5 linked regions of the Stappia indica genome follow. The protein of the gene in region 4 interacts with the protein of the main gene of each other region in a pairwise test. Links are inferred from orthologs where the notes say so. Each region holds a gene or a part of one and is shown on either strand. Other genes may lie near its edges. The genes, in order: dnaQ, dnaN, GH266_RS15355, dnaE and GH266_RS20960.

What was found.
Region 1: the proteins of dnaE (region 4) and dnaQ interact in binary tests that used the Escherichia coli proteins (3 or more experiments, as listed by UniProt). The link is inferred for Stappia indica from one-to-one orthologs.
Region 2: the proteins of dnaE (region 4) and dnaN interact in binary tests that used the Escherichia coli proteins (3 or more experiments, as listed by UniProt). The link is inferred for Stappia indica from one-to-one orthologs.
Region 3: the proteins of dnaE (region 4) and GH266_RS15355 interact in binary tests that used the Escherichia coli proteins (3 or more experiments, as listed by UniProt). The link is inferred for Stappia indica from one-to-one orthologs.
Region 5: the proteins of dnaE (region 4) and GH266_RS20960 interact in binary tests that used the Escherichia coli proteins (3 or more experiments, as listed by UniProt). The link is inferred for Stappia indica from one-to-one orthologs.

Annotation. Positions count from the first base shown.
Region 1 is NZ_CP046908.1:2,815,999-2,819,713, forward strand. What follows is about bases 448-3,320. They hold dnaQ (DNA polymerase III subunit epsilon), read left to right. Parts: upstream 448-1,468; coding sequence 1,469-2,173; downstream 2,174-3,320. Other genes in these bases: GH266_RS13265 (shikimate dehydrogenase), read left to right, coding at 448-710; coaE (dephospho-CoA kinase), read left to right, coding at 707-1,294; GH266_RS13280 (2-hydroxyacid dehydrogenase), read right to left, coding at 2,219-3,205. In the rest of the region: more of GH266_RS13265, read left to right, coding at 1-447; GH266_RS13285 (SH3 domain-containing protein), read left to right, coding at 3,468-3,715. UniProt on the Escherichia coli protein: DNA polymerase III is a complex, multichain enzyme responsible for most of the replicative synthesis in bacteria. The epsilon subunit contain the editing function and is a proofreading 3'-5' exonuclease.
Region 2 is NZ_CP046908.1:3,316,162-3,319,782, reverse strand. What follows is about bases 231-3,009. They hold dnaN (DNA polymerase III subunit beta), read right to left. Parts: upstream 2,290-3,009; coding sequence 1,171-2,289; downstream 231-1,170. Other genes in these bases: dnaA (chromosomal replication initiator protein DnaA), read right to left, coding at 2,468-3,009; recF (DNA replication/repair protein RecF), read right to left, coding at 231-1,068. Outside these bases: more of recF, read right to left, coding at 1-230; more of dnaA, read right to left, coding at 3,010-3,621. UniProt on the Escherichia coli protein: Confers DNA tethering and processivity to DNA polymerases and other proteins. Acts as a clamp, forming a ring around DNA (a reaction catalyzed by the clamp-loading complex) which diffuses in an ATP-independent manner freely and bidirectionally along dsDNA.
Region 3 is NZ_CP046908.1:3,269,473-3,273,309, reverse strand. Bases 255-3,249 are described here. They hold GH266_RS15355 (DNA polymerase III subunit gamma/tau), read left to right. Parts: upstream 255-749; coding sequence 750-2,750; downstream 2,751-3,249. Other genes in these bases: recR (recombination mediator RecR), read left to right, coding at 3,163-3,249; GH266_RS15350 (YbaB/EbfC family nucleoid-associated protein), read left to right, coding at 2,838-3,158; GH266_RS15365 (acyl-CoA synthetase), read left to right, coding at 255-431. Also shown: more of GH266_RS15365, read left to right, coding at 1-254; more of recR, read left to right, coding at 3,250-3,771; GH266_RS15340 (lytic murein transglycosylase), read left to right, coding at 3,778-3,837. UniProt on the Escherichia coli protein: Part of the beta sliding clamp loading complex, which hydrolyzes ATP to load the beta clamp onto primed DNA to form the DNA replication pre-initiation complex.
Region 4 is NZ_CP046908.1:378,213-382,997, forward strand. Bases 451-4,393 are described here. They hold dnaE (DNA polymerase III subunit alpha), read right to left. Parts: upstream 4,092-4,393; coding sequence 651-4,091; downstream 451-650. Also shown: rpsB (30S ribosomal protein S2), read right to left, coding at 1-150. UniProt on the Escherichia coli protein: DNA polymerase III is a complex, multichain enzyme responsible for most of the replicative synthesis in bacteria. This DNA polymerase also exhibits 3' to 5' exonuclease activity. The alpha chain is the DNA polymerase catalytic subunit.
Region 5 is NZ_CP046908.1:4,569,318-4,573,036, reverse strand. What follows is about bases 176-3,052. They hold GH266_RS20960 (aminotransferase), read right to left. Parts: upstream 2,288-3,052; coding sequence 1,064-2,287; downstream 176-1,063. Other genes in these bases: GH266_RS20955 (homospermidine synthase), read right to left, coding at 2,440-3,052; GH266_RS20965 (asparaginase), read right to left, coding at 176-1,058. In the rest of the region: GH266_RS20970 (TIGR03808 family TAT-translocated repetitive protein), read left to right, coding at 1-7; more of GH266_RS20965, read right to left, coding at 33-175; more of GH266_RS20955, read right to left, coding at 3,053-3,719. UniProt on the Escherichia coli protein: Shows aminotransferase activity with methionine and histidine as substrates, and to a lesser extent also with phenylalanine.

The sequences.
Region 1 (3,715 bases), 2.4 Mb from region 4 along the record:
CTCATTGCTTCTACGAGTCTTTGGGCGACCAGGGGCTTGTCGGCTGCAACGTCACGGTTCCCAACAAGGAAGCGGCGGCCGCGGTCTGTGCCACGCTCGACGAGGCCGCGCGCGCCATGGGCGCGGTCAACCTGTTGTGGGTGGAAGCCGACGGCCGCGTGCACGGCGCCAATACCGATGGCCTCGGCTTTCTCGGCAATCTCGACCAGATGGCGCCGGGCTGGGACGAGGATCTGCGCGAGGCGGTGGTCCTGGGCGCCGGCGGGGCGGCTCGCGCCATCGTCTGGGCGCTGCTGTCGCGCGGTGTGAAAACCGTGACAATCGTCAATCGCACAAGGTCGAAAGCCGAAGAACTCTGCGCCCGTTTCGGGTCCGACTCGAAGGCTGCCGACTGGGGAGAACTCACCAGTCTTCTGGGGAGTGCCGGGCTGCTCGTCAACACGACCTCGCTCGGCATGCAGGGCCAGCCGCCGCTGGAGATCGACCTCTCCCCGCTCCCTGTGTCGGCGCTGGTGACCGATGCGGTCTATGCGCCGCTGGAAACGCCGCTGCTGGCCGCAGCGCGCGCGAGGGGCAACCCGGTGGTCGACGGGCTCGGCATGCTGCTGCACCAGGCGGTGCCCTCCTTCGAGCGCTGGTTCGGCGTCCGTCCGCAGGTCACCGCGGAGCTGCGCGCCCTGCTTCTGGCCGATCTCGAGGTGGCCGCGTGATCGTTCTCGGCCTCACCGGCTCCATCGGCATGGGCAAGAGCACCACGGCGCGCATGTTCGCCGAGGCCGGTGCGGCGGTCTATGACGCCGATGCTGCCGTGCACCGGCTCTATTCCGGCAAGGCGGCGCCGCTGATCGAGGCCGGCTTTCCCGGCACCGTCGTGGACGGCACGGTCGACCGCACCCGGCTCGGCGAGCAGGTCATCGGCAAGCCCGGGGAGATGAAACGGCTGGAGGCCATCGTCCATCCCCTGGTGCGCGAGGCGGAGAACGCCTTTCTTCAGGATGCCGCGCGCCGGGGCGCCCGCGTTGCCGTGCTCGACATCCCGCTCCTGTTCGAGACGGGCGGCGAGCGCCGCGTGCGTGCCGCTGTCGTGGTCACCGCATCGCCGGATGTCCAGCGCGAGCGGGTGCTCGCCCGCCCCGGCATGAGCGAAGCGCGGTTCGAGGGCATCCTCGCCAAGCAGATGCCGGATGCGGAAAAGCGTCGCCGGGCGCATTTCCTCGTCGATACGGGTCAGGGGGTCGAGCCCGCGCGCCGCGCGGTCGGCGCAATCCTGCGGGCCGTCGCCTCCCTCGCCTGAGGAAAAGCACGCGGATATCCTGCGCACAACCGGCTCGCAACATGAGGATCAGCTGGGGAAAACCGGTGGCAAGGAGCATGGGGCGCTGTGCCTTGCTGTCGCTGCCGGGGCCGATCTGAGACACTGAAACCGGCCGGCGCATCGCCGGCCGGGCATGACACGGGGACCTCGACCTTGCGGGAAATCGCCTTCGACACGGAAACCACGGGCCTTGATCCCAGGAACGGCGACCGGCTGGTGGAAATCGGCGGCGTCGAGCTGATCAACCACGTGCCGACGGGCCGCACCTATCACGTCTACATCAACCCCGAGCGCGATGTGCCGATCGAGGCGTTCAACGTGCACGGCCTGTCGAGCGAGTTTCTGGCCGACAAGCCGAAATTCGCCGAAGTGGCGCAGGAGTTCCTGGAGTTCGTCGGCGATGCGGTGCTGGTGATCCACAACGCCTCGTTCGACATGGGCTTCATCAACATGGAGCTCGCGCGCGTCGGCCTGGGGCCGATCCCGCCCGCCCAGGTGCTCGACACGCTGGCCATCGCCCGGCGCAAGCATCCCGGCTCGCCCGCCTCGCTGGACGCGCTGTGCTCGCGCTACGGCATCGACAATTCGCGCCGCACCAAGCACGGCGCGCTGCTCGATTCCGAGATCCTGGCAGAGGTCTATATCGAGCTGATCGGCGGCAAGCAGGCCGGCCTTGCCTTCAGCGCCGAGGAAGAGACGACGACTGTCGAGGTCGTGCAGCAGCGCAGCCGCGCCCAGCCGCGGCCCGTGCCGCTGCCCCCGCGCCTGAGCGCCGCCGAGATCGAGGCCCATGCCGCGTTCGTCTCCGGCATGGGCGACAAGGCCCTGTGGAAGCGTTACGAGCCGGGCGAGGCCTGATCAGCTGGGAAAATGAGAGCGGGGAAGGATCCCCGTTCTTCTTCCTTACAGCATCGAGGGCAGGACGCGATCCGGCGGACGGTGGCCGTCCATGAAGGTCTTGATGTTGATGATGACCTTCTCGCCCATGTCGATGCGGCCCTCGACCGTGGCCGATCCCATATGCGGCAGCAGCACCACCTTGGTGGAGGCGACCAGCTTCGGGTTGACCGCCGGCTCGTGCTCGAATACGTCGAGACCGGCGCCGGCGAGCTGGCCGGCATCGAGCTGACGGATCAGCGCCGCCTCGTCGATCACCTCGCCGCGCGCGGTGTTGACGATATAGGCCTCGGGCTTCATCAGCTTGAGCCTGCGGGCCGACAGCAAGTGATAGGTCGCCGGGGTGTGCGGGCAGTGGATGGACACGACGTCCATGCGCGCCAGCATCTGGTCGAGGCTTTCCCAGTAGGTCGCCTCGAGCGACTCCTCCACCGCCTCGGACACCCTCCGGCGGTTGTGGTAGTGGATCGACATGCCGAAGGCCTTGGCGCGGCGCGCCACCGCCTGGCCGATGCGGCCCATGCCGATGATGCCGAGCCGTTTGCCCCAGATCCGCCGGCCGAGCATCCAGGTCGGCGACCAGCCCGTCCACTCGCCATGCTCCAGCACCTTGATGCCTTCGGCGATGCGGCGCGGCACGCCGAGGATCAGCGCCATGGTCATGTCGGCCGTATCCTCGGTCAGCACGCCGGGGGTGTTGGTGACCGTGATGCCGCGATTGTTGGCGGTGATCACGTCGATATTGTCGACGCCATTGCCGAAATTGGCGATCAGCTTGAGATTGGGTCCGGCCTGCGACAGCACGGCGGAGTCGATCCGGTCGGTGACCGTCGGCACCACCACGTCGGCGGTCTTCACCGCCTCCACCAGCTCGGCCTGGCTCAGCGGCCTGTCGGCCTCGTTGAGGCGCGTCTCGAACAGCTCGCGCATCCGCGTCTCGACGACGTCGGGCAGTTTGCGTGTCACGACGACCAGTGGCTTCTTCCTGGGCATGCTCCTCGCCTTTTCGCGCTCTGTTGAGGGCTCCTTAACCCTACCTGTCCGAAATTGCGTCGTCGTCGCCGCAGCGGCCGGGCCGACGCTTCAGTTCTCATTACCAGATGGTCCGGTCAAAACAAGGGATCGGAACGTGCGATAGCGCCGGATGGCGGGCTCAAGGCGGGCCTGCCTTGAAAATGTGCGATTCTCGGTCTTTCGCTGAACCCGTCGGACAGGCAGCGGCGATACGGATTTCGAGGGAAAGGACAGGGACCCCATGCGTGGATTGGCGAGGCGGTGCAGCGATCACGACAGGCAGCGGGCGGACGACGCCGGCCGGTCGCGTGCGCGCCCTGCGCCGACCCGCATCCGAAGGCCCCTTGCCCGAGCGCTGGCCGCCGCCGGCCTCTGCCTGCTGCTGCTGCTGCAGATCTTCGCCGGGCCCGGCACCGCCCTTGCCCAGAGCACCACAAAGGGTCCGAGCGGCTTTCCCGTGCCGCGCTTCGTCAGCCTCAAGTCCGAGCG
Region 2 (3,621 bases), 2.9 Mb from region 4 along the record:
GAAAAGCTGGCTGTCGGTGCCGGTCATCAGCACCTGCAGCCCCAGTTCCGCCAGGCGCGAGAACAACGCCCTGCGCCGGCCCGGGTCGAGATGGGCGGCGACCTCGTCCAGCAGCAGCACCGGGGTCATGCCGGCGGTCTGCGAGGTCACTTCCGCATGGGCCAGCACAAGACCGATCAGCAGCGCCTTCTGCTCGCCGGTGGAGGCAAGGGCCGCCGGCATGTCCTTGGCCAGATGGCGCACCGCCAGATCGCTGCGATGCGGCCCGTAAAGGGTCCGCCCGGCGGCGCGGTCGCGCATGCGGGTCGCGGCGAGCTGATCGCGGTAGCGGTCCTCGATGTCGTAGGCCGCAATGCCTTCGCAGTCGCGCTCGAACTCGCCGGCAAGCTCCACCCCGGCCAGCGGGAAGGGCAGACCGAGGTCGCCCTGCTGGCGGATGCGGGCCTGCAACAGGGCGACGGTCTCGCGCCGGGCAAAGCCGACGGCAACCGCAAGCGGGGCGAGCTGCGCCTCCACCGCATCGAGAAAGGCGGCAGAGCCGCCCTCCTCCAGCAGGCGATTGCGGGCGCGCAGGGTCTTTTCCAGATCGGCGACGCGGCGGCCATGGCCTGGGTCGATCGCCAGCACCAGGCGGTCGAGGAAGCGGCGGCGGTCGCCGGCCGCGCCGGTGAACAGCCCGTCCATCGCCGGCAGCAGCCAGAGCACGCGCAGATAGTCGAGCAACTGTTCGGAAGAGCGGGCATCCGCGCCGTCGATGCGCACACGCCGGCCGGTCTCGCCGGGCGCATGGCCGACGCCGATGCGGGTCTCCCCGGCCACGCCCTCGACACGGGCGGCAACGCTCCAGCCGGCGGGCGCCCCCTGCCGGCGGATGTCGTCGAGTTGGGCCCGGCGCAGACCGCGCCCGGCGGTCAGCAGCGAGACCGCCTCCAGCAGGTTGGTCTTGCCGGAGCCGTTGTCGCCGACCAACGCCACAAGGCGGGCGCCGAATGCGACGCTCGCCTGCTCGTAGTTCCTGAAATCGGTGAGTGTCAGACTGCCGATGGCAACCTGGACCGGCTCGCCCATCCGGCCTCCATTACGGGTCGCTTGCCTGCGCTTCGCCTGCCGGCCCCGTCAAGGCGCACCGCGCCCGCAGCGCGGCTGCCGATCGCGGGCAAAGCCTGGCTGCTAGACGCGCATCGGCATCAGGACATAGAGCGCGTCTTCCACGCCCTTGTCCTGGATCAGCGTCGGCGCGCCGGCATCGGCCAGGCGGAAGCAGGCGGTATCGCCACGCAGCTGGCTGGTGATCTCCAGCAGATAGCGGGAGTTGAAGCCGATCTCCAGCGGATCGCTGTCGTAGTCGATGGCCAGTTCCTCGGTCGCCGAACCGCTGTCCGGATTGACCACCGTCAGGATCATACGGCCTTCGGAGATCGCCAGCTTCACGGCGCGACCGCGCTCGGAGGAGATGGTGGACACGCGGTCGACGGCGGCCTTGAACTCGTCGCGCTCGACCAGCATTTCCTTGTCGTTGTTCTGCGGGATCACCCGGCCGTAGTCCGGGAAGGTGCCGTCGATCAGCTTCGAGGTCAGGATCACATCGCCGGTGGTGATGCGGATCTTCGTCTCGGAGATCTCGATGGCCGCCTCCGCGTCCGGCGCTTCCAGCAGCTTCTGGATCTCGCCGACCGTCTTGCGCGGCACGATGATGCCCGGCATCCCGACGGAGCCGTTCGGCGCCGGGATTTCGGCGCGCGCCAGCCGGTGACCGTCGGTCGCCACCGCGCGCAGCCGGTCGCCGCCGTCGGTCGCCACCGAATGCATGTAGATGCCGTTCAGGTAGTAGCGGGTCTCCTCGGTGGAGATTGCGAACTGGGTGGCATCGATCAGCGAGCGCAGATCGCGTGAGGGTAGCGTGAAGCGGTGTGTGAACTCACCGGCCGTGATGTCCGGGAAGTCGGTCTCGGGCAGCATCTGCAGCGCAAAGCGCGAGCGGCCGGCCCGGATCTCCAGCGTCGCATTGTCCGACGAGGTCTCCAGCGCCACCTGCGCGCCCTCGGGCAGCTTGCGGACGATGTCGTAGATCATGTGCGCCGGAACGGTGGTCGCGCCGGGCTGTTCGACCAGCGCCGCGACCTTCTCCGAGATTTCCAGATCGAGGTCGGTCGCCTTCAGCAGCAGTTGGCCGCCGTCGGCGCGCAGCAACACGTTCGACAGGATCGGGATGGTGTTTCGGCGCTCGACGACACGATGAACATGGGTCAGGGACTTCAGAAGATCGGTCCGCTCGAGGGTCACTTTCATTGTATCGTCCATTGTCGAAAATCGTGGGAACCGCGACGGTCAAATGGGCGAAGACACTGCCCTTTTGCGCTGCGAAAAGCAAGTGCCGGCGATCCTTGGCAAATGCCTTGCGAAAACCGCAAGCGGGCGGCCCTCCCCGACAAGGGGATGCCACCCGCGATGCCTGCCGGATGAAGGATCAGGCGTCCAGCATCCGCTTCAGGAGGTCGAGCTCCTGCGCGAGCGCGGTGTCGGATCGCGCGAGGTCCTCGATCTTGCGAACTGCGTGGAGCACGGTTGTGTGGTCGCGGTTGCCGAAGCGGCGGCCGATCTCGGGCAGCGAGCGCGGGGTCAGGGCCTTGGCAAGATACATGGCGATCTGCCGCGGACGCACGATGGTGCGGGTGCGGCGGGCCGACAGGAGGTCGGCCTTGGACACGTTGTAGTGCTTGGAGACGATGCGCTGGATGTCCTCGATCTTGACCCGGCGCGGCTCTGTATTGCGCACCAGGTCGCGCAAGGTCGCCTCGGCCATTTCCTGCGTCACCGGCTGGTTGGTGAGCTGGTTGTGGGCGATCAGGCGGTTCAGCGCGCCCTCGAGGTCGCGGCCCGAATTGCCGACATGGCGGGCGACGTAGTCGAGCACGGCCTCCGGCACGGCGAAGGTGGCATGCGAACGGCGCACGCAATCGATGCGGTTGGTCAAAATGGCGCGGCGCAGGCCGAAATCGGGCTCGGAGATCGAGACGACGAGGCCGCCGGCCAGACGCGAGCGCATGCGGTCGTCGAGCGTCTCAAGGTCCGCGGGCGGACGGTCGGCAGCGACCACCACCTGGCGGGCACCGTCGATCAGGGCGTTGAGCGTGTGGCAGAACTCCTGCTGAACCTGCTTGCCGTGCAGGAACTGCATGTCGTCGATCAGCAGCAGGTCGATGGCGCGCAGCGTGTCCTTGAAGGCAAGGGCGGACTGGGCCTTCAGCGCCGCGACGAAGCGGTACATGAAATGCTCGGCCGTGAGATAGAGCACGCGGCGGCCAGAGGCCTGCGCCGCCGAGGCGACAGCCTGCATCAGGTGGGTCTTGCCGAGGCCGACCGAGGCATGGATGTAGAGCGGGTTGAAGGTCACCGCCGCAGCGGTCGCGACCTGACGCGCGGCGGCCAGCGCCAGCGCGTTGGACTCGCCCTCAACGAAGGACTCGAACGTGTATTTCGGATCGAGCGAAGCCCCTTCCAGGCCATCGGAGCCCTCGCGCGGGGTCGCAGCCGCAGGCCGCGCCACGCCGGACGAGACGGTCTCGGCCCTGGCTGAAGCGGAGTTTTCGACGAGCTTGATCTGCTGGGCAGTCCGCGGGG
Region 3 (3,837 bases), 2.9 Mb from region 4 along the record:
AGGCGAAATTCGCCGGCGAGTACCTGCTGACCGGCGACATGGGCGTGCGCGATGCCGACGGCTGGCTGCGCTTCGTCGGACGGGACGACGACGTCATCACCTCGGCCGGTTATCGCATCGGCCCGGGCGAGATCGAGGATTGCCTGATCGGGCATCCGGCCGTCGCCATGGCAGGCGTCGTCGGCAAGCCGGACCCGGCGCGCACCGAGATCGTCAAGGCCTATGTGGTGCTGGCGGAGGGACATGCTCCGTCGCAGGCACTGGCCCGCGAGCTGCAGGACTTCGTCAAGTCGCGGCTCGCCGCGCACGAATATCCGCGCGAGATCGCCTTCGTGGATGCCCTGCCGATGACGACGACCGGCAAGATCATCCGTAAGGACCTGCGCGCCCAGGCGGTCGCCGAGACCGGGGAGAGCGGGGACCGCCGGTGATCCTTGCGGGATTTCCCCTTGCATCGGCGGGATAAAATCACGATATAGGGCGCGGGAGGTTGGTGGTGGACGAGCCACTCGCCAACCGGGTCAGGTCCGGAAGGAAGCAGCCCCAACGAGTCGCGGCACGGGTCACCGTGCCAGCCTCCCACCCTTTCCCCTCAAGGTCTCGATCCGGTACGGCCTGCGTATCGTGACGCAATCGCGGCAGTGCGAGGGCGCAGGAATGCGCGCTCTGGCCAGCGGCGGCGGGGAAATCCTGCAAGGCGCACCGAATAGGCCTCAACATCCGGCGGTCGCGCCGTTAAGCTTGTGCCCATGGACGGTCTCATCCCCACCTCTTCCGACGACACTCCCGGCGCGGGCAGCGGCAACGCCGCGTATCGTGTGCTCGCGCGCAAGTATCGCCCCCGCAGCTTCGACGACCTGGTCGGCCAGGAGCCGATGGTCCAGACTCTGCGCAACGCCTTCGAGACCGGGCGCATTGCCCAGGCCTGGATGCTGACCGGCGTGCGCGGCGTCGGCAAGACCACGACGGCGCGCATTCTCGCGCGCGGGCTCAACTACGAGGTCCCCGGCGAGGTGGACCGGCCGACGGTGAACCTCGACAAGCTCGGCGTGCATTGCGAAGCAATCATGGACGGCCGCCATGTCGACGTGATCGAGATGGACGCCGCCTCGCATACCGGCATCGACGACATTCGCGAGATCACGGACGCGGCGCGCTACCGGCCGGCATCCGCCCGCTACAAGGTCTACATCATCGACGAAGTGCACATGCTGTCGAAGTCGGCTTTCAACGGCCTGCTGAAGACGCTCGAGGAGCCGCCCGAGCATGTGAAGTTCATCTTCGCCACCACCGAGATCCGCAAGGTGCCGGTGACGGTCCTGTCGCGCTGCCAGCGCTTCGACCTGCGCCGCATCGATGCCGACAAGCTCGTCGGTCTGCTGCGCCGCATTTCGCAGGCAGAGGGCATCGCTGTTGCCGACGAAGCGCTGGCGCTGATCGCCCGCGCCGGCGAAGGCTCTGCGCGCGATTCCCTGTCGCTGCTCGACCAGGCCATCGCCCATGGCAGCGTCTCTCATGGCAGCATCTCCCAGGGCAGCATCTCCCAGGGCGGCGGCGACACGATCGGTGCGGAGACGGTGCGCGGGATGCTCGGCCTCGCCGACCGCGCCCGTATCATCGACCTGTTCGAGTACCTGATGCGCGGCGACGCGGCGGCGGCCATGGCCGAGTTCCGCCAGCAATACGACGTCGGCGCCGACCCGGTGGTCGTGCTGTCCGATCTTGCCGAATTCACCCATCTCGTCACCCGGTTGAAGATCGTCCCGGATGCGGGCGACGATGCCTCGGTGACGGAAACAGAGCGCGCGCGCGGCCGCGAGCTTGCCGGCCGCCTGTCGCTGCGGCTTTTGTCGCGCGCCTGGCAGATGCTGCTGAAGGGCATCGAAGAGGTGCAGGCCGCCCCCAAGCCGCATCTGGCCGCCGACATGGTCCTGGTGCGTCTGGCCTATGCCGCCGACCTTCCCGATCCGGAAGACGCCCTGCGCATGCTGCGCGACGGCAAGGCGGCCGCGCTCGGCTCCAGCCTGCCGGCACCGCCGACCCGCCCGCAGACCTCCGGCGGAGACGCTTCCGCGCGACAGGCGCCGAGCGAGCCGGCGCAAGCCGCCGCCTCGCCAGCCGCGTCCGGCCCCCCCTACTCCGCCCCGGCGGCCGCGGAGCCGGTCGCCGTATCGCCGCAGATGCGCACCTCCGCGCAGGCACTGCCCGGCGAGGCACCGCACGCTCAGGCCGCTCCCAGTTCCCCGCCGCGCCTGCAGGCGCTGGCCGGAGGGCTTGCCCCGGAGACGACACGCCCCCAGCCCGCTGCCGACAGTCAGCCGGCACCCAGCCACGGCCTTGCCTCGCTGGCCGATTGCTCGGCCCTGGCGGCCGAAAAGCGCGATATTCGTCTGAAGGTCGAGATCGAGCGGCAGATGCGGCTCGTGCGCTTCGAGCCGGGGCGAATCGAATTCCAGCCGGTCGAAGGCGCCGATCCCGATCTCGCCGGCCGGCTCGGCCGGCGCCTGTCGGAATGGACCGGCACCCGCTGGATCGTCACCGTCTCCCGCACGGAAGGACGGCCGACGCTGCACGAGGAGCGCGAGGCCAACCAGCGCCAGCTCTTTTCCGACGCGCGCGCCGAGCCTACCGTGGCCGCCCTGCTCTCGGCCTTTCCGGGCGCCAAGGTCGTCGACGTGAGAATGACCGCCGTCGAGGACGCGCCCCTTGACATGGCTCCGGTCGAAGACGAAATCGACCCCGACACATGATGCGACAGCCGGAGCCGGTACGGTCCGACCTGCCGACCGGCAGGGACTGACCCGGCGCCCTTTCGCACCGCTCCCAAGGAGAGACCCATGGACTTCCTGAAGATGATGAAACAGGCGAAGCAGATGCAGGAGCAGATGGGCTCGCTGCAGGAGGAGATCGCCGCGGTCGCAGTGGAGGGTACCGCCGGCGGCGGCATGGTCACCTTGACCATGACCGGCAAGGGCGAGCTCAAGTCCATCCGCATCGACCCGTCCATGGCCAAGCCCGACGAGGTCGAGATCCTCGAGGACCTGATCCTTGCGGCTCACCATGACGCCAAGGCCAAGGCCGAAGCGCTGCTGCAGCAGAAGACCCAGGAACTGATGGGCGGTCTCGGCCTGCCCGCCGGCTTCAAGCTGCCGTTCTGATCCGATGGCCAACCGGGCGGTCGCCGGACCCGAGGTCGAACGGCTGATCCAGCTGCTCGCCAAGCTGCCGGGGCTGGGCCCCCGGTCGGCCCGGCGCGCGGCGCTGCATCTCATCAAGAAGAAGGACCAGCTGCTGGTCCCGCTGGCGCAGGCCATGGGCGTTGCCGTGGACCGCGTGACCGTGTGCCAGACCTGCGGCACCGTCGACACCTGCGATCCCTGCACCATCTGCTCCGATCCGCGCCGCGACACGGCGACCATCGTCGTGGTGGAGGACGTCTCCGATCTGTGGGCGCTGGAGCGTGCCGGAGCGCTGAACTGCCGCTACCACGTGCTGGGCGGCACCTTGTCGCCGCTCGACGGCATCGGCCCGGACGACCTGACCATCGACAAGCTGATCGAGCGGGTCGCCGCCGGCGATGTCTCTGAAATCGTCCTGGCGGTGAATGCGACGGTGGAGGGCCAGACCACGGCCCATTACATCACCGACCGCCTGCGCGGCATGGAGGTCAAGGTGACGCGCCTCGCCCATGGTGTGCCGGTCGGCGGCGAGCTCGACTATCTCGACGAGGGGACGCTGGTTCAGGCGCTGAAGGCCCGCACGTCCTTCTGATCCCGCATGTCGTCCCGCGCGGTGCGTCATGCTAGGCTTGGCGCAGCCAGCCACCTGCAACGGATC
Region 4 (4,785 bases):
AGGCACGGTCTGGGCGAGATCCAGGATGTGGATGTTGTTGCGGACGCCGAAGATGTAGTTCCCCATCTTGGGGTTCCAGCGGTGCTTCTGGTGGCCGAAGTGGACACCGGCTTCCAGCAGCTGGCGCATCGTGAAATCGGGCAGGGCCATAGCCTTGCAACTCCTTGATTTTCCGGTTGTACCTCCGCAGGGTGTGACAGCGCTCACGCACCGACACCGGATGGACCCCGTCCGTGACGAAAACCGACCCTGCGTGTGGAATGCGCGCGTTATACTGACCTGCGCGCCACAAGACAAGCCCCGCCGGCCCGCCTTTTGCCTCGCCTGCCGCGAAAAAGATGCGGCTGGCGGGAGGGTGGCGCCGCTTTCTTCGGAGGTCCATGAGTCGCGGTGGGTGAGAGCTTTACGCCGCTGGGCGCAACGCCGAGGCCTGAACCGAACCGCCCGCGGTTACTGGGTCCCGGTCTTCGGTAAGCCTGAACCGGGACGACAGGCTGAGGGATGGGCGCGCGTCGCGCATCTTCGCTACCGCTCTGGCAACCAATAGGCCGAGGAGATGCGAGGCGGCTGCCAGTCTCCCCGGCCGAGGGGATGAGGGCGCGCGCGCCCTTTCGGACGTCCCCCCCTGCCAGCCCCCCTGCCCGGCCGGATCAGGCCAGCTGCACCTCGACGACGCCGGGGATGGTCTTGACCGCGCCGGCCATCTGCGGCGTCAGGCGGTAGCCGCCCGGCAGCTTGACCTCGACCTCGCGATTGCCGTCGCCGCACAGCACCACGACGCTGACCTCGCCGTCGCCCCGGTCGCCCAGATGCCGCGACAGGCGCGACACCGCCTGCTCGTTGCGCAGGAAAACAGTGAGGCTCTTCTGCACGCGCGAGGCCTCTTCCTCCAGCGGGCGCACCGACTGGATGCGCAGGCTCGGCTCGTCGTCGCGCATGTCCGCGCCGACCAGCAGCACCACCGAGACGCCCGGCTCCAGCGCATCGCGGAACTGGGCCAGCGCCTCGGAAAACAGCAGCGCCTCGAACTGGCCCGTGGGATCGGACAGGCGGACGATGCCCATGCGGTTGCCCGAGCGGGTCTTGCGCTCCTGGCGCGCCAGCACCGTGCCGGCGAGACGGCCGGCGGACGCCCCCTGCTTCACGGCCTGCGAGAACTCGCTCCACATCTGCACGCGCATGCGCTCCAGCAGCGGGCGGTAGGCATCGAGCGGATGGGCGGAGAGATAGAAGCCGATGGCCGCCTGCTCGCGCTGCAGCTGCTCCTCCGGCAGCCAGGCCTGCGCGTCGGGCAGATGCACCTCCTCGCCCTCCTCGCCGCCGCCGAACATGTCGTTCTGGCCGCTGGTCTTTTCCTCGTCGGTTCGCTGGGCGACGCCGATGATGCGGTCGAGCCCGGCAACGAGCCGCGCGCGGTTGGCCTCCAGCTCGTCGAAGGCCCCGGCATTGACGAGGCTTTCCAGCGTCCGCTTGTTGAGCTGGCGCGCGTTCACCCGCGAGGAGAAATTGCCGAGGCTGGAGAACGGACGCTCCTCGCGCATGGCGATGATGTGCTCCATCACGCCCTCGCCGACGCCCTTGATCGCGCCCATGGCGTAGCGGATCTTGTCGCCCTCGACGGTGAAATGCACGCCGGAGCGGTTGATCGAGGGCGGCAGCACCTTGATCGCCATGCGCCGCGCCTCGACGCAGAAGTCGCTGAGCTTGTCCGTGTTGCCGAGATCGAGCGTCATCGACGCGGCCATGAACTCGACCGGGTGGTTCGCCTTCAGCCAGGCCGTCTGGTAGGAAACGAGCGCATAGGCGGCGGCGTGCGACTTGTTGAAGCCGTAATTCGCGAACTTGGCGACCAGGTCGAAGATCGTGCCGGCCTGCCCCTTGTCGACGCCGCGCTCGACCGCGCCCTCGACGAAGCGGGCGCGCTGCACCTCCATCTCCGCGGCGATCTTCTTGCCCATGGCGCGGCGCAGCAGGTCGGCTTCGCCGAGCGAGTAGCCCGAGAGCACCTGGGCGATCTGCATCACCTGCTCCTGGTAGACGATGATGCCGTTCGTCTCCTTCAGGATCGGCTCGAGCAGCGGATGCAGATAGTCCGGATCCTGCTCGCCATGCTTGACGGCGTTGTAGACCGGGATGTTGTCCATCGGGCCGGGACGATACAGCGCCACCAGCGCGATGATGTCCTCGAACCGGTCCGGCTTCATGCCGGCGATGGCCCGGCGCATGCCCTGGCTTTCCAGCTGGAACACGCCGACCGTCTCGCCGGCCGCCAGCAAGCGGTAGGTCGCCGGGTCGTCCATCGGCAAGCCCGCCATGTCGACGGTGATGCCCTTGTCTGCGATGAGCTTCACCGCCGTGTCGATCACCGTCAGCGTCTTCAGGCCGAGGAAGTCGAACTTCACGAGGCCGGCCTGCTCGACCCACTTCATGTTGAACTGGGCGACCGGCATGTCGGAGCGCGGGTCGCGGTAGAGCGGCACCAGCTGCTCCAGCGGCCGGTCGCCGATGACGACGCCGGCGGCGTGGGTCGAGGCGTGGCGGTAGAGGCCCTCCAGCTTCTGCGCCATGGCGAGCAGGCGCGCGACAGTCTCCTCCTCGCGCTGCGCCTCCTGCAGGCGCGGCTCGTCGCGGATCGCCTGTTCCAGCGTGATCGGCTGGCCGGGCACCGCCGGCACCATCTTCGACAGGCGGTCGACCTGGCCGTAGGGCATCTGCAGCACGCGGCCGACGTCGCGCAGCACGGCGCGGGCCTGCAGCGTTCCGAAGGTGATGATCTGCGCCACCTGCTCGCGCCCGTACTTGCGCTGCACGTAGCGGATGACCTCTTCGCGCCGGTTCTGGCAGAAGTCGATGTCGAAATCCGGCATCGACACGCGCTCTGGGTTGAGAAACCGCTCGAACAGAAGCGCGTAACGCATTGGATCAAGGTCGGTAATGGTCAACGACCACGCAACAAGCGAACCGGCACCCGAACCACGGCCCGGCCCCACCGGGATGTCCTGCGCCTTCGCCCACTTGATGAAGTCGGCAACGATCAGGAAGTAGCCGGGGAAGCGCATGCGCTCGATGACGCCAAGCTCGTAGTCGAGCCGGTCCCAGTAGTCCTGCTCGCTGACGCCGTCGGCAAGACCATGCGCCTCGATCCGGCCGGCAAGGCCCTCACGCGCCTGACGGCGCAGCTCCTCGACCTCGGCGATGAAGGCGGCTTCCGGATCGGCGGAGGCACCGGCGAATTGCGGCAGGATCGGCGAGCGCTTCATCGGCCGGGCATGGCAACGCCGCGCGATCTCCACCGTGTTCGCCGTCGCCTCCGGCAAATCCGCAAAGAGTTCAAGCATTTCCGCGCGCGTCTTAAAGCGATGCTCCGGCGTCAGCCGGCGGCGGTCGTCCTCAATGATGACGCGCCCTTCGGCAATCGCGATCAGCGCGTCATGCGCCTCATAGTCGTCGGCGGAGGCGAAGAAGGGCTCGTTGGTGGCGACCAGCGGCAGGCCGAGCTCGTAGGCGAGCGCGAGGGTCGCGGCCTCGCTGGCGATCTCCTCGGGCATGTCGTGGCGCTGCAGCTCCACATAGATGCGGTCGCCGAAGGCGGCGGCAAGCCGCGCCAGGCGCGCGCGGGCCTTGTCCGGTTCCCCAGCGACAAGCGCCTGGCCGACCGGCCCGCCGACGCCGCCGGTCAGCAGGATGACGCCGGCCGAGCGATCCTCCAGCCGCGAGATCGGGATGTGCGCGCGCATGGACGGGTCGGTGTCGAGATAGGCGCGGCTGACCACGTCCATCAGGTTGCCGTAGCCCTCGTCGGTCGCGGCGAGCAGCACAACGTCGCCAAGATGCTCGGTGCCCCGCCCCTTGCGCACGCCGCCGTCGCCGAAATCGACGGCAAGCTGCACGCCGGTGATCGGCTGGATGCCGGCGCCCCAGGCCTTGTCGGAAAACTCCAGCGCGCCGAAGAGATTGGAGGTGTCGGTGATGGCGAGCGCGGGCTGGCCGTCGGCGCTGGCGAGCCCGACGAGCTTGCCCACCGGCAGCGCGCCTTCCAGCAGCGAATAGGCCGAATGAACCCTGAGATGGACGAAGCCGGGATCGCTCATCTTTGCCCGCCGTTCCTGCCTGCCGAAAATGCCGGGCGGCGCGCATGCGATCAGGGCTGTTGCGCGATCGGGTAAGGCGGCCGCCTGTCGTGGTCGAACGGACAGTGTTTCCCGTCCGCCCTCCAATGTCGACCCGCCCTGCCCGCCGATCCCCAGATATGGGCACGCCATGCACCGTCAATTGACGAGACCGGCGAGAACCGCCGGCGGACGGCAAGCCTTTCGGATGGTCAGGCGGTCAGCAGCTCGGCGATGGCGCTGCTCCACAGCAGCATGGTGGTGCCGAACAGGGTCAGTGCCGCCAGTGCGGCCAGGTCCTGAAAACTATCGCGAAACTCATCGAACATGGTAGCCTCCCTTGCCCAGGAACTCTCGGTGAACTCTCGATAATTCGAGTATGTTCATGTTTTGTTCTTTTTGCAACCCCCGTCATTCCGACGGCACGACTCATGGTTAGCGCGCGGTTAAACCGGGTGCAGGGGCGCGGTCCGGAGCGAGGGCGCAGAGGAGCCCCCCTCCGCAGGCATGAGGCGGCATGCCTCTGCCTGGCGTCTTCCCGGACGAGGACGAAGGCCGCAGATCCAGGGACCGGCGAGACACGGCGCTCGTGGTATGGTTCAGGAGCGCACCTTATACGCCCTCGGCTCTCCGATCCCGGCTCGGCGCTAACCGTCCGGGAGGACGAAAAGAAAGA
Region 5 (3,719 bases), 4.2 Mb from region 4 along the record:
TCGGTAGAACTGGTTGAACCAGACAATCGCCGTCAGGCGATGCTTCTCAGCGGCGCAAAGGCCTCGGCAACCGCATGAATGCTGCCGACAGGCCTGCCGTTCCAGTTGGCGAGCGGCGGGGCGAGCCAGGGGCGCAGCGCCTTCGCCTCGTCGTCGTCGAGTTCCAGCAAGGCATCGATGACGGCAGCCATCATCGTCTCGGCCGCGCGCGTTGCACCGTCATCGCATTTCAGCGCAATGCCAAGGCCGAGCTCGGGGATGGCCGCAATAAAGACGCCCTCGGCGCCGGTCTTGACGAAGACCCGCCCACCGAGCGCGCCCATCACCTCGGTGCAGAAACGCCCCGTACCGGCGACCATGAAGGGATGGTCGACGCAGGCATTGTAAAGCCGCTCGGCAGCCTGTGCGCGCAAGGGCTGAAGCCCCTCACCCGTGCCGAAACAGGCAAAGGCGCGCGCGAGCGGCGCCAGCGGCATCGCATAGGTGGGGATCGAACACCCGTCGGTGCCGCGTGCCATCGAGGAAAGATCGATGCCGGCCATCTGCTCAATGGCCGCCCGCACCTCGAGCTGTACCGGATGGTCCGGCTCGACATAGCCGCGCGTCGGTGCCCCGAGCGTGCGGGCAAGGCCGAGGAAGCCGGCATGCTTGCCCGAGCAGTTGTTGTGAAGCGGACAGGGCGTGGCATCCGTCCGGTGAAGAACGGCGACATCCTCCATCCGCCGCGGCCACTGGCTGCCGCATTCCAGCGCGTCCTCGTCGAGGCCGGCCTTCATCAGCATCACCCGGGCAGCACTGACATGCACCTCCTCGCCATTGTGCGAGGAACAGGCGAGCGCAAGTTCGGCATTGTCGAGGTCGAGCGCTTCGGCCGCCCCGGATTCCACCAGCGGCAGGGCCTGCAGCGCCTTAACGGCCGAGCGCGGGAAGACCGGGCGCTGATGGTCGCCAAGCGCGGCAACGACGTGGCCGGCAGCGTCGACCACCGCAAGCGCGCCGCGATGGCGGCTTTCCACCGCATCGCCGCGCAGCACTTCCACCAGGACCGGGTTTTCCATCTCGCTCAAGCCTTCTCGGCAGCCACCTGAAGGGAACCGGGTGCAGACAGGACGGCGGAGGCGCCGCCGCGGGCCGACAGGAAGGCGTCCAGCCGTTCCAGGGCCCCGTCCAGCACCTCATCCTTCTTGCAGAAGCAGAAGCGCACGAAATTGGTCGGCGCGTCGGCAACGTAAAAGGCCGAGACCGGCACGGCGGCAACGCCCGCCTCTTCCACCAGCTGGCGGCAGATATCGACATCGGTGCCCTGCAGGCCGAGGGTCGAGACGTCGCAGGTCAGGAAGTAGGTACCCTCGCAGGGCAGCACGCCGAAGCCGAGAGCCGCAAGCCCGCTGGCGAAGCGGTCGCGCTTGGCCTGCATCTCGTCGCGCAGGGTGAGGAAGTAGCTGTCTTCCTTGCCAAGTCCGTAGGCCACCGCCTTCTGCAGGTTGGGCGGCGTCGTGAAGGTGACGAACTGGTGCGCCTTGGCGATCGGATCGAGCAGGTTCGGCGCGGCCGTGACATAGCCGACCTTCCAGCCGGTCAGCGAGAAGGTCTTGCCGGCCGAGCCGATGCGCACCGCACGCTCGCGCATGCCAGGGAACGCCATCAGCGGCAGGTGCTGGCGCCCGTCGAACAGCAGATGCTCGTAGACCTCGTCGCAGATCGCATAGACGCCGTGCTCGATGCACAGCCGGGCGATCGCGGCCAGTTCGTCTTCTCCGAACACCTTGCCGGCCGGATTCATCGGATTGTTGATGAGGATCGCCTTGGTGTTCTCGGTGAAGGCATCGGCCAGCTTGCCGAGGTCGAGCTTCCAGTGCGGCGGCGTGACGCGCAGACGCACCGGGATGCCGCCCGCACGCTTCACCAGCGGCAGGTAGCAGTCGTAGAGCGGCTCGATGAGGATGACCTCGTCGCCCGGCTCCAGCAGGGCCAGCAGCACGTCGGCCAGCGCCTCGGTCGCGCCCGAGGTGACCATGACCTCGCTCTGCCAGTCGACATCGAGATCGTAGAAACGCTTGGTCGAGGCGGCGACCGCCTGGCGCAGCTCCGGCAGGCCCAGCATCGGCGGATACTGGTTCGGGCCGGCCATCAGCGCATCGGCCGCGACCTGGCGCACGTCCTGCGGCCCGTCCACATCCGGAAAGCCCTGACCCAGATTGATCGCACCGTTGGCGATGGCGAGCCGCGACATGGTCTCGAAGATCGTCGTCGGCAGTCCGGTGAAGACAGGATTGGTCGGCTTCATGGCGTGCTTGCGTTCCCACATGGCGACTTTGTCCGGGGTTTGTAGCCATTCGCGGCGGCTGCGTCGAGTGAGGATGCGCGAACGGCCCGCGCCGGCCTCCCGCTGGGGAAGATCGGCACGGGCCGTCGGGACGTCCGGATCGCGGTGCGAGGTCAGCGCACCAGGATGTTGCGGAACTGCCAGGGATCGCTCTCGTCGAGGTCCTCGGGGAAGAAGCCCGGACGATCGGTGAGCGGCGTCCAGTCGGTGTAGTAGCCCTTGACCGGGCCGAGATAGGGACGCTGAACCTCGAGGCAGCGCCGATAGTCCATCTCGTCGGCCTCGACGATGCCCTCGTTCGGGTTCTCCAGCGCCCAGACCATGCCGGCAAGCACGGCCGAGGTCACCTGCAGGCCCGTCGCGTTCTGGTAGGGCGCGATTTCGCGGGTCTCCTCGATGGAGAGCTGCGAGCCGTACCAGTAGGCGTTCTTCTCGTGGCCGTAGAGCAGCACGCCGAGCTCGTCGATACCGTCGACGATCTCGTCCTCGGCCAGAACGTGCAGGGTCTCCTGCATCTTGCCGGCGGCGCCGAACAGCTCGTGCAGAGACAGCACCGCGTCGTTGGCCGGGTGGTAGGCGTAGTGGCAGGTCGGACGGTAGACGACCTTGCCGTCCTCCTTCAGCGTGAAGAAGTCGGCGATGGAGATCGACTCGTTATGGGTGACGAGGAAGCCGTACTGGGCACCCGGCGTCGGGCACCAGGTGCGCACGCGGGTGTTGGCGCCCGGCTGCTCCAGGTAGATCGCCGCCTTGCAGCCCTTCTTGTGCTTGCGGGCGTTCTTCGGCATCCACTTCTCGTGCGTGCCCCAGCCCAGCTCGGACGGCTGGAAGCCCTCGGAGAGGAAACCCTCGACCGACCAGGTGTTCCAGAACGCGCCCATCGGCTTCGGCTTCTTGGCCCGCTGGGTGTCGCGCTCGGCGATGTGCACGCCCTTGACGCCGACCTTCTTCATCAGCTTCGCCCAACCCTTGCGGTTGGTCGGCTCCTCGAACTTGGCACCGGTGTCGCGGGCGATGTCGACCAGCGCCTGCTTGACGAACCAGGAGACCATGCCGGGGTTGGCACCGCAGCAGGAGACGGCCGTCGTGCCGCCCGGGTTCTTCTTCTTCTCGCGGCGCACGGTCTCGCGCAGCGCGTAGTTGGTGCGCGAGGCGTTGTCGGCGTTCTCGTCGAAGTAGAAGCCGAGCCACGGCTCGACGACGGTGTCGATGTAGAGGACGCCGAGCTCGCGGCAGAGCTTCATCAGGTCCAGCGAGGAGGTGTCGACCGAAAGATTGACGCAGAAGCCCTGGCCCTCGCCCTCGGTGAGCAGCGGCGACAGGACGTCACGGTAATTGTCCTTGGTGATCGCTTCCTTGAGGAACTTGTAGCCGCGGTCGTCGACCAGCTTGC